DNA from 2 places in the Exiguobacterium sp. RIT341 genome. Region 1 is predicted to be linked to the other one. Evidence: a T-box and tRNA genes for the amino acid it is inferred to sense, from the RefSeq annotation. Region 1 holds a T-box; the other holds one or more tRNA genes.
The links. A T-box is a leader RNA that pairs with one kind of tRNA and senses whether it is charged. The one in region 1 lies ahead of leuS (leucine--tRNA ligase), so its partner is inferred to be a tRNA-Leu.
Positions count from the first base shown of each region.

Region 1 (4,823 bases):
TTGAGTGTTTTCATTGAACCATCTTCCATATGAACGACTGGAATCGGCTCGCCCCAATACCGTTGACGACTGAACAACCAGTCTCGGAGTCGATACGTGATTTTTTTACGACCGACTTGGTTCGTTTCGAGTTCAGCGATCATCGTCTCGATTGCTTCTTGTTTCCCAAGTCCATCAAGCATATGCGAGTTGACGTGTTCGCCCTCTCCTGTGTAGGCTGCTTCGTCGACATTTCCACCCGCAACGACTTCAACGATCGGTAAGTCGAATTGTTTCGCGAATTCGTGGTCGCGCTCATCGTGTCCTGGAACAGCCATGATCGCACCTGTTCCGTAAGAAGCAAGGACGTAATCAGCGATCCAGATTGGAAGACGATCGCCTGAGATCGGATTGACCGCAAAAGCACCCGTGAAGACACCCGTTTTTTCCTTCGCTAAATCCGTTCGCTCGAGATCTGACTTCGTTTGGACTTGCGAAATGTACGCATCGACGGCTTCCTTGTGATCCGCTGTCGTGATGTCAGCTACGAATGGATGCTCCGGTGCAAGTACTAGATACGTCGCACCGAAGATCGTGTCCGGACGTGTCGTAAAGACCGTGACTTGTTTTTTATGTCCATCAATCGTGAAATCAATCTCAGCACCCTCAGATTTCCCGATCCAGTTGCGTTGCATCTCTTTGACAGAATCCGGCCAATCGAGATCATCCAGATCTTCAAGAAGGCGATCCGCATATTCCGTGATTTTCAAGACCCATTGACGCATCGGAACACGCACAACCGGATGATTTCCGCGTTCGGATAATCCGTCGATGACCTCTTCATTCGCAAGGACAGTTCCAAGTGCCGGGCACCAGTTGACTGCGACTTCGTCTACGAAGGCAAGTCCTTTTTCATACAACTTCGTAAAGATCCACTGCGTCCATTTGTAGTATTTTGGATCCGTTGTGTTGATTTCACGATCCCAGTCATACGAGAATCCAAGTTCTTTAAGCTGACGCTTGAACGTCTCGATGTTTTTCGCTGTGAATTCGCGTGGATCGTTTCCTGTATCGAGCGCGTATTGTTCTGCTGGTAATCCGAACGCATCCCATCCCATTGGGTGAAGGACATTGTATCCTTGCATCCGCTTCATCCGTGCGAGGATATCCGTTGCTGTGTAACCTTCCGGATGACCAACGTGGAGTCCAGCACCTGACGGATACGGGAACATATCAAGGGCATAGAACCCTTCTTTTTCTGGATCTTCTGTCGTGACGAAGGCGTTGTCTTGATCCCAACGCGCCTGCCATTTCGGTTCAATTTCGCGATGATTGTACGGCATGTCTTTTCCTCCTCTAATCTAAAAAAACCGGTCTTCCGCCCCTAAGAAAAGGGACGAAAGACCGGTTTGGCTTCCGCGGTACCACCCACGTTGTCTGTCTATGACAGACCGCTTGATTCACGGATAACGGTGTGAAAGACCGGATTCGCTACTACGACTTCACGAATCGTGCTCCCTGACGAGTTCACGGTTGTTACCGACTGGTTCGCACCTTCCACCAGCTCTCTTGACGGCACCTTTCCCCTACTACTTCAGTTCCATGCATTTGACTATCTTTTTCTAGTGTAATCTGTTTCTTCCTCAAGCGTCAACGCTTCCGTAAAATTTCCTCGATTTCTGCGTGTGATTGCGCGACATGATCCGCTTGCTCTAAGCGTTGCGTTGGCATCCGGTCATCAAGAAGCGCAATCACTTCCATGCCTGCTGCTTTCGCACCAATCATCCCGTTCGCAGCGTCTTCAATGACAAGACAGTTCTCGGGTGCGTGTCCAATCCGCTCTGCCGCAAGTCGAAAAATCGCGGGATCCGGTTTCGAACGGATGACTTCTTCTCCACTGACGTAGTGCGTGATCGGAAGCCCATAATGACGGATGACACGTTCGATTTTCTGAAGTGAACTCGAAGAAGCAATGCCGATATCGTAACCAAGAGTCGCCGCTTGTTCGATGACTTGTGTGACGCCTTTTTTTAATCCACACTCCTCCGGCTTTGCATGAATTTGAAACAAGCGATGTTCTTCCTCAAGCAACGCACTAGCTGTTTCTTTCAGCTGATGCTGGGCGACGAGTTCTTCCCACATTTCATCTCCTGTTTTTCCCATGAACGTCGCATACTGAACCGGATCAAGCGGAATCGATAACCTTTTGAACATCTGTTGATGCACTTCAAAGTAGCGAATCTCACTATCTAAGATAACCCCGTCCATATCAAAAATCAGACCGCGTTTTTTCACGATAACTCCCCCTTTATTGATCGATCCTGACTTCAGCATATCAAAAAAACGACTACACGATGTAGTCGTTTTCATACTCTCATTATCTATTTAACTAGTTGCCACCTGAATACCAGCTTGTCGATACGCCGGAAAATAATCGGAATCAGCATTTGATCCGTATCGTACGCAGAGCAAATCATATAGTGATGGCTGCAGGATGGATTTTCCTTGATGATACTCAAATAGTCGATATCCAGTGTAACGGCATTTACTCTCAAAAAGACTATCCCGTTCTTGATACCCGCCCCCAAGATGTTGTTCGACGAGTCCCCGTGCTTTTGCCTGAAGAATTGCTTCGTACTCAAGTCGCTGATTCGGGAACATCTTCGCTTCATCCCGCTTACAGCCGATCAAATGACCGTGGGCGTATTCTTTTCCAAGCAATACGAAGTATCCCCCAACCGCTTTTCCGTCGATTTCCGCCATCAGTAATAAGGGCTCACAAAGTGGGTTCGTCTCCATCAATTGCTCAAAATACGTCGCGGTAAAATAATAATGAGCCGAGGCATTCTTCCGGTCCATCGTTTCATGATACAACGCTAAAAAAACAGGTAGATCGTCCCGTGTTCCTGTTCTGACGGTTAAGGGTGAAGCAAGCGATTTACGAATCATGCTTCTCGTCTTCTTATGAAATGTCTGCATGATATCTTCAAGTGAAGGACGCAAATCAATACTCGTCGTATGACGGATGAAGGAAACTTTTGTCCAGTCCTGCATAAACCGTTCATTACCTGTTAATGGATTAAAGCGGATCATTTCCGAGACGATCGATTCTTGCTCCGCCCACCTCTCAAAGGATAAACGAGCCTGCTGGATCTCGGACGCAGTCAGTCGACCGATGATTTCCGGTCCGCCATAGCCGTACGGGGTAATGAGATCTGAATAAGGCGTATCAAAAATACGACGCTTCAAAAAAGGATAAAACAGTGTTCCTGCATGACCTTCATAAAGAAATAATACCGCTTGCTCAGACGGTCTAGCGTTGAGCGTGACGTATTTGTGACTATAGAAGATATCAAGAGGCTGTTTCTGTACGTGTGTCGTCCAAGTTGCGGCATCTGTGATGAATTGACACCTTTCCATCCGTGCACCTCCAGTCAAAAAGAAGCAACGTTCATATGACCTTTCTTTTCAAGTTCTTGATTAGAAAGTACCCGTTTCTTTGCCGAAATATTCCATATTATTAAATGTTTGTTTTATAATTTTCGAACGAATGATGTAACAAAAGACAGCTGATCTATTGTCCGCTGTCTCACAAGATAAAGCTCATGATGTGGTTTTAGGAATAGCACGAAGGAAGACAACTCCTGCTAACAGGATCAATCCAATTAAGGTCAAGAAAACTGCTGACATACCTGATAAATCGTAGATCAAACCTCCAACTGTCGGACTGATCATCCGCCCTGCTGAAGCAGCGATATTAACGTACCCTTGGAATTCTCCTTCTTTTCCGATTGGCGCAAGTCGCGCCGCCATTGCAGGAACCGCTGGCCAGATGAACATCTCACCGATTGTCAGAATGATCATCGCCACGAGGAACATCTTGAAGCCGCCTGCAAACGGAACAATCAGATAAGAGAGAAGGAAGATGCCTGTCCCGGTCATCAGTTGGCGTTTCAAATCATCTCCAAACCAACGAAGAATTGGTGTTAATAAAGGTTGTGCGAACACGATAAGCGCTCCATTGATTGTCCAAAGAATCGAGTACTCGGAAATCGTGACACCGAGCGATTTCGTATGGACAGCAAAGGTCCCTTGCCATTGCACATAAACGAACCAAAGTAAGACATAACCGATCGAAACGAGCAACATCGTCCGTGCGGATCCGCGCGAAAGTGGTGTGCGTGTCGTTTCGATCTCGTCATGTGCCGCATGCATCCGCGCTGGCGCCTGAATCCAGGACAAACCGACAAACAAAATGATGGCAAAGACGATATAGAGAACGAGATTGGCGATGAAGATGTACTGAATCGAAAAAGCAGCAATTTGACCACTAACAGCTGTCCCGAGGGCTACACCGACGTTTTGCGCGACATAGATCGCATTAAAGGCGCGGCGTCCGCCTTCCGGCCAGATGACGCCCGTCATTGCGTAGATCGTTGGGAAAACCATCCCACCGACGAATCCAATCAATCCAAGCATCGCGACGTATCCAATATACGTCTGATGAAATAGCAACAAGCCGACGGAAGACAGGACAAGTCCGATGACACTGATGACAAGCGTCTTCTTTCCACCGAGTCGGTCAAACGCTTTTCCGCCTAAGTAGTTCCCAACGATTGCTAAGGCTGAGTTGACGAATAACGCCATTCCGGCTTTTGTCATCGACTCCCCTAAATATTCATGAATATATAATGTATTGAACGGCCATAAAAAAGAGGATCCCGTCGTATTGATGGCCATCGCAAGGACGAGGATCCAGACCGCTTTTGGTAATTTTGGCATACCTTTGGTCCTCCTATTTCATTCTCAACCTTGCCACTTTACGCAATCCCTCCCCCGCCTGT
Region 1 is NZ_JFYW01000001.1:87,756-92,578, reverse strand. Features, by position in the region: gene leuS (leucine--tRNA ligase) at 1-1,322, opposite strand, end outside; T-box leader at 1,369-1,591, opposite strand; gene BW42_RS00485 (HAD family phosphatase) at 1,630-2,274, opposite strand; gene BW42_RS00480 (peptidoglycan bridge formation glycyltransferase FemA/FemB family protein) at 2,365-3,399, opposite strand; gene BW42_RS00475 (MFS transporter) at 3,583-4,761, opposite strand.

Region 2 (4,823 bases), 570 kb from region 1:
TTCCGACCTCTTCCCGAACTTTGTTGATATCGACCTTCGGATTTGTGATGTCGAAATCATCGATGATGACCGTTCCACCCGTAATCTCCTCCAGTCGATTCAAACAGCGTAAAAACGTACTTTTCCCAGATCCCGACGGACCGATGACACACACAACTTCTTTTTCGGCTATCGAGACGTTAATGTCTTTTAAGACTTCGTTCGAGCCGAATGATTTCTTTAGATTCTTCACTTCAATGATACTCATCGTAATGTAAACCTCCGTTCCAAGAACTTCGCCACTAATGACAAGAGATAAATGATGACGAAGTACATCAATCCGACGACAGACCAAACGATGAATGGCTCAAACGTCGTCGATTGCTGAACTTGACCTTGTTGCGTCAAATCAGCGATGCCGATGATCGATAACAACGATGTATCTTTTAAGCTGATGATCGATTGATTCGTAATTGTTGGTAACATCCGTCGGAATGCTTGCGGTAAAATGATTTGAACCATCGTTTGACGTCCTGTCATCCCGAGTGAACGTGCGGCTTCTGTTTGTCCCTTATCAATCGACTGGATACCTGCTCGAATAATTTCCGCGAAATAAGCACCAGCATTGATCGCGACCGTCAGTATCCCTGCATACATCCGGTCCATCGATAACCACTCAAGCGAGTTGAGTCCAAAGTAGATGAAGAAAAGCTGAACGATGAACGGTGTACCACGAATGACATCGATATAGATGATCGCGATTGCGTTCAAAATCTTTAACGGTGACAACCGCATCAATGCGACGACTAAGCCAATCAGAAAGCCGACGATGACCGCAATGATGAAAATATACAATGTGACTTGAAGCCCTTCCAAGAAAAATGGAAATGCGGTTTTGACCACTTCCATTGGCTATCCCACTCCCTTATCGCCTTGCGACTTATTTCAGATACGTGTCAACGATTTTATCGTATTCACCGTTTTCTTTCAGATTCGCAAGTCCTTTGTTGATTTTCTTCAGCAGATCCTTATTCTCACCTTTTAAGACAGCGATCCCGTAGTTATCACCGTTGAGACGATCACCGACAAGTTTCAATCCAAGGTTTTGTTGTTTGTTTGCATATGAGATGACCGGATAATCTTCAATCAAGGCAGCTGCGTTACCGTTCTTTACTTCTTGGAACATCGCTGGACTGTCATTGAACTGTGTAACAGTGAAGCCAAGTTTATCCGCGTTGTCCGTTGCATATTTTGCACCCGTCGTTCCCTTTTTGACGGCTACTTTTTTCCCTTTAAGATCGTTAACGGATTTAATACCATTCTCATCTTTTTTGACGACTAAAATAAGACCAGCTTTGAAATATGGGTCTGAGAATGTGACGACTTTTTTCCGTTCTGGTGTAATACTCATACCGGCAATGGCAACGTCCAATTGATTTGCTTGAAGTGCTGGAATGATACCGCTGAAATCCATTGCTTCAAATTTAATCTTGAAGTTTTGATCCTTAGCGATTGCTTTCATAAGATCGATGTCGATTCCTTTGTACGTGTCCCCGTCTTTGTACTCAAATGGTGGATACGTGACGTCGATACCAACTTTATACGTCTTTCCTTCTGAAGACCCTTCATCCTTCGAACCGATACTACATGCACCAAGTACGAGAATACAGCTCATCAAGAGCGCTAGCAAAATACTTCCTTTTTTCATGTTTGTTTCCCCTCTCCTATGTGTTAAAGATTGTCGACTCCACCTAGTACTTTCCCTGAAGAGTACCCTCTTTAAAACGTATTTTACCAGAAAAGTTCTAAAAAGATAAACATTTCTGAATTTTTATTCGATGCAACCGTTTTCTATTCATTATCAAAAAAGGAGGCAACCCCTTGATGGGATTGCCTCCTTCAATCATTTATGCCGCCGAGAGGACTTGAACCTCCACGGTGTTGCCACCACTAGATTCTGAGTCTAGCGCGTCTACCAGTTCCGCCACGACGACGTTGATTTATGATATTAATATAGCGGGTAACGAACTGAGTTGTCAATCATTTCGCAAGATGTTCCGGACGAACTTCTCAACGACGTCATCATACAATGCCGGATCCTCGAAATATGCCATAGCGTGTGCGGCATTCGGAATGACGACCAGTTCCTTTTCCGTTGGACAGGCTTCGTACAGCTCATACACCATATCTGTCGGTACGAACGTATCCGCACCACCATGGATGAAGAGAATCGGAACCTGTGCCTTTTTGACCTGTTTCAGCGCTGATGCTTCACGGAACGTATAACCTGCCTTTAGCTTCGTCAATACGCTGGTCATCCCTAAAAACGGGAAGTGTGGTAGTCGATACATCCGCTTCATCTGATACGCAAGAACAGCATTGACGGACGTATAGGCACAATCAGAAATGATTCCTTTGATTTGTGGTGGAAGTTGTTCGCCACTCGTCATCAATACGGTCGCCCCTCCCATCGACACACCATGTAAGAACAGTTTCGCATCCTGTCCAATCCGTTCAATCAGATAGTTCGACCAGCTGAGACAATCTTCACGATCATGCCATCCGAATCCGATATAATGACCGTCACTCATTCCGTGTCCTCGATTATCGGGCATCATGACATGGAAACCGGCCTGATGGTACAGATAGGCGAATCCGGCTAAATCCGTTCCGACGCCTCCGTATCCATGCACGAGAATGACAATCCGGTCTGACGGAACAGGAGACGGGAGGAAATGTCCGCGTAACGTTAAACCATCTTTTGCTTCAATCTCGATCCGCTCGAGCGGCTGCTCCTTGATCCATGTCTGTCCAGGTTGCATTAACCGGACCATCTCATCACTCAAATCCCGATTATTCGATAAGAACGGCTTCGGATTCGTGGCGATTGCCATCTCATAAAAATAATAACTCGCTGCTACTAATCCGGATCCGATGACTCCGATTCCAATTTTTGTTCTGCGACGCATCTGCCCCACTCCTTCTTTCCGTTATAGCTCGATCTTCAGTTGAGCAGCATGGTCATCCTCTTCATCCTGCAAGACTTGTTGACGTAATCGTTGTTCCTGTTGCTGACGCCGGTAGGCAAACTCTTGGACAAGCTCTGTACCCGTGAATCCATCTTCTACGAGTTCACTCAATAAATCCGTTTCTGTCTCGACAACTTCCCCCGGACGACGCATGACGAGAACATCTCCGACTTGTGCAATCAGCAATTCATCTTCTAGACGAAGTGCATCGTAAAACGGTTCCGGTAACGTCATTCGACGTGTTTCCGGGTTAATATGGACGCGTTTGTAAACGCCTAATGCTTGAAACTTACGACGTGCCATTGCGTGCTCTCCTTTTTAGTTGAACGTAAGATCGATTCGTGAATCTTTTCCTTGAATACGAACCGTACCCGTCGCTCCATTGATTAACGTTAACTGTGGTGGCTGATGACCGATGTCAAGATCATATAAGACTGGTAAGCCCGTTTCATCGGCTAGATAGTGATACACGTCTAGCCATGTCAGATCTTCTGTAATCCTTGCAGACGTACGGCCAAATAAAAAGCCAGCCGCATGGTCGAACCACCCAGCATACGCCATTTGTCGAAGCGTCCGATGCACCTCGGCAGAACTCGCTTCAGACACCTCGAAGTACCAGAGAATCGGTTCTCCGTTGATCTCTTCATGTTGGAAGCGCTTCACATCTCCGTACGGTGTCCCAATCAGATGGCGAATCGTCTCCAGACAACCCCCAAGTAACCGTCCGGTCACTTCTGTTCGCTCATCAAGTGCTTTCCATTCTGTCGCTTCCGTCAGCTGAAATAACGAACCTGCTGGACGTTCTTCGTCTGTCCACGCGGTTTGATAACGATCGGAAGCCCACTGTGTGACGGTTTCTCCAGATGGCGTCGCGAGAACCCGTCGCCAGGCACTTGTCGTCTCGTCCCATTCTTTACTCCGAAGCTCAACGAAGTTCGGACCATGTGCTGTCGCAATTCCCGTCTGAAGCGTCAAACTGAGCAATAACGTACTGATATCGGAATAGCCAAGCAACCATTTTGTTTGGTAAGCAGTTGGTGTCAACTCGGGTAAAAGATCAATGGCGCGTTCCCCACCAAATGGCGGGATAACAGCATCAATCGTCTCATCCGTCATCATGTGATTGAATTCTTCGGCGCGTTGTTTGACCGGTGCACTCTCAGCAAGTTGATGCGACCAAATCGTTTCACCTAAACGGACGTTCATTTGCCGTGCTTGTACCTGTTCAACTGCTCGTTCGACCCATTCCTGTTGCTGTTCACGTAATCCGGAGGAGGGCGCCGTCACTCCGATCGTGTGACCTGTCCAACCTAAAAATGGATATTTCATGGTGACCCCCTATAATGTCATAGTGTGAAAAAATCTTCTCGTCAAAATATGAGTTCATTATACCGTTCTTATGCCGCATTACCAACTTTTATCCTGTTAGAACGCTGTAATACGAACAAAAACACGATTCTGTACAAGCAACCTGAATGAACAAGTCGCCTAGACAAAATCGCGTTTATATCCTTCATTAACTTGATGCTGATAGTTCAGCGTATTCCTCTTGCGTGAACGCACGGGAGCGTGTCAAAAAACGTTTCCCTTCGACACCCTCAAGAGAGAACATTCCGCCTCGACCATCCACGACATCAATGATGAGTTGGGTATGTTTCCAGTACTCATATTGATCTTCATGAATATAAAACGGGCAACCACCGATCTCTCCTAGTTTTTTATCCTGATCTCCCAGGAATAAATCGCCCTGCGCAAAACACATCGGGGAACTGCCATCGCAACAACCACCAGATTGATGAAACATCAACGGACCGT
Region 2 is NZ_JFYW01000001.1:660,883-665,705, reverse strand. Features, by position in the region: gene BW42_RS03320 (amino acid ABC transporter ATP-binding protein) at 1-247, opposite strand, end outside; gene BW42_RS03315 (amino acid ABC transporter permease) at 244-888, opposite strand; gene BW42_RS03310 (transporter substrate-binding domain-containing protein) at 920-1,687, opposite strand; tRNA gene BW42_RS03305 (tRNA-Leu) at 1,890-1,973, opposite strand; gene BW42_RS03300 (alpha/beta hydrolase) at 2,016-2,948, opposite strand; gene BW42_RS03295 (hypothetical protein) at 2,970-3,311, opposite strand; gene BW42_RS03290 (S66 peptidase family protein) at 3,327-4,337, opposite strand; gene BW42_RS03285 (DUF779 domain-containing protein) at 4,525-4,823, opposite strand, start outside.
Region 2: it has a tRNA-Leu gene. The T-box ahead of leuS (leucine--tRNA ligase) is inferred to sense a tRNA for this amino acid. The anticodon was not compared.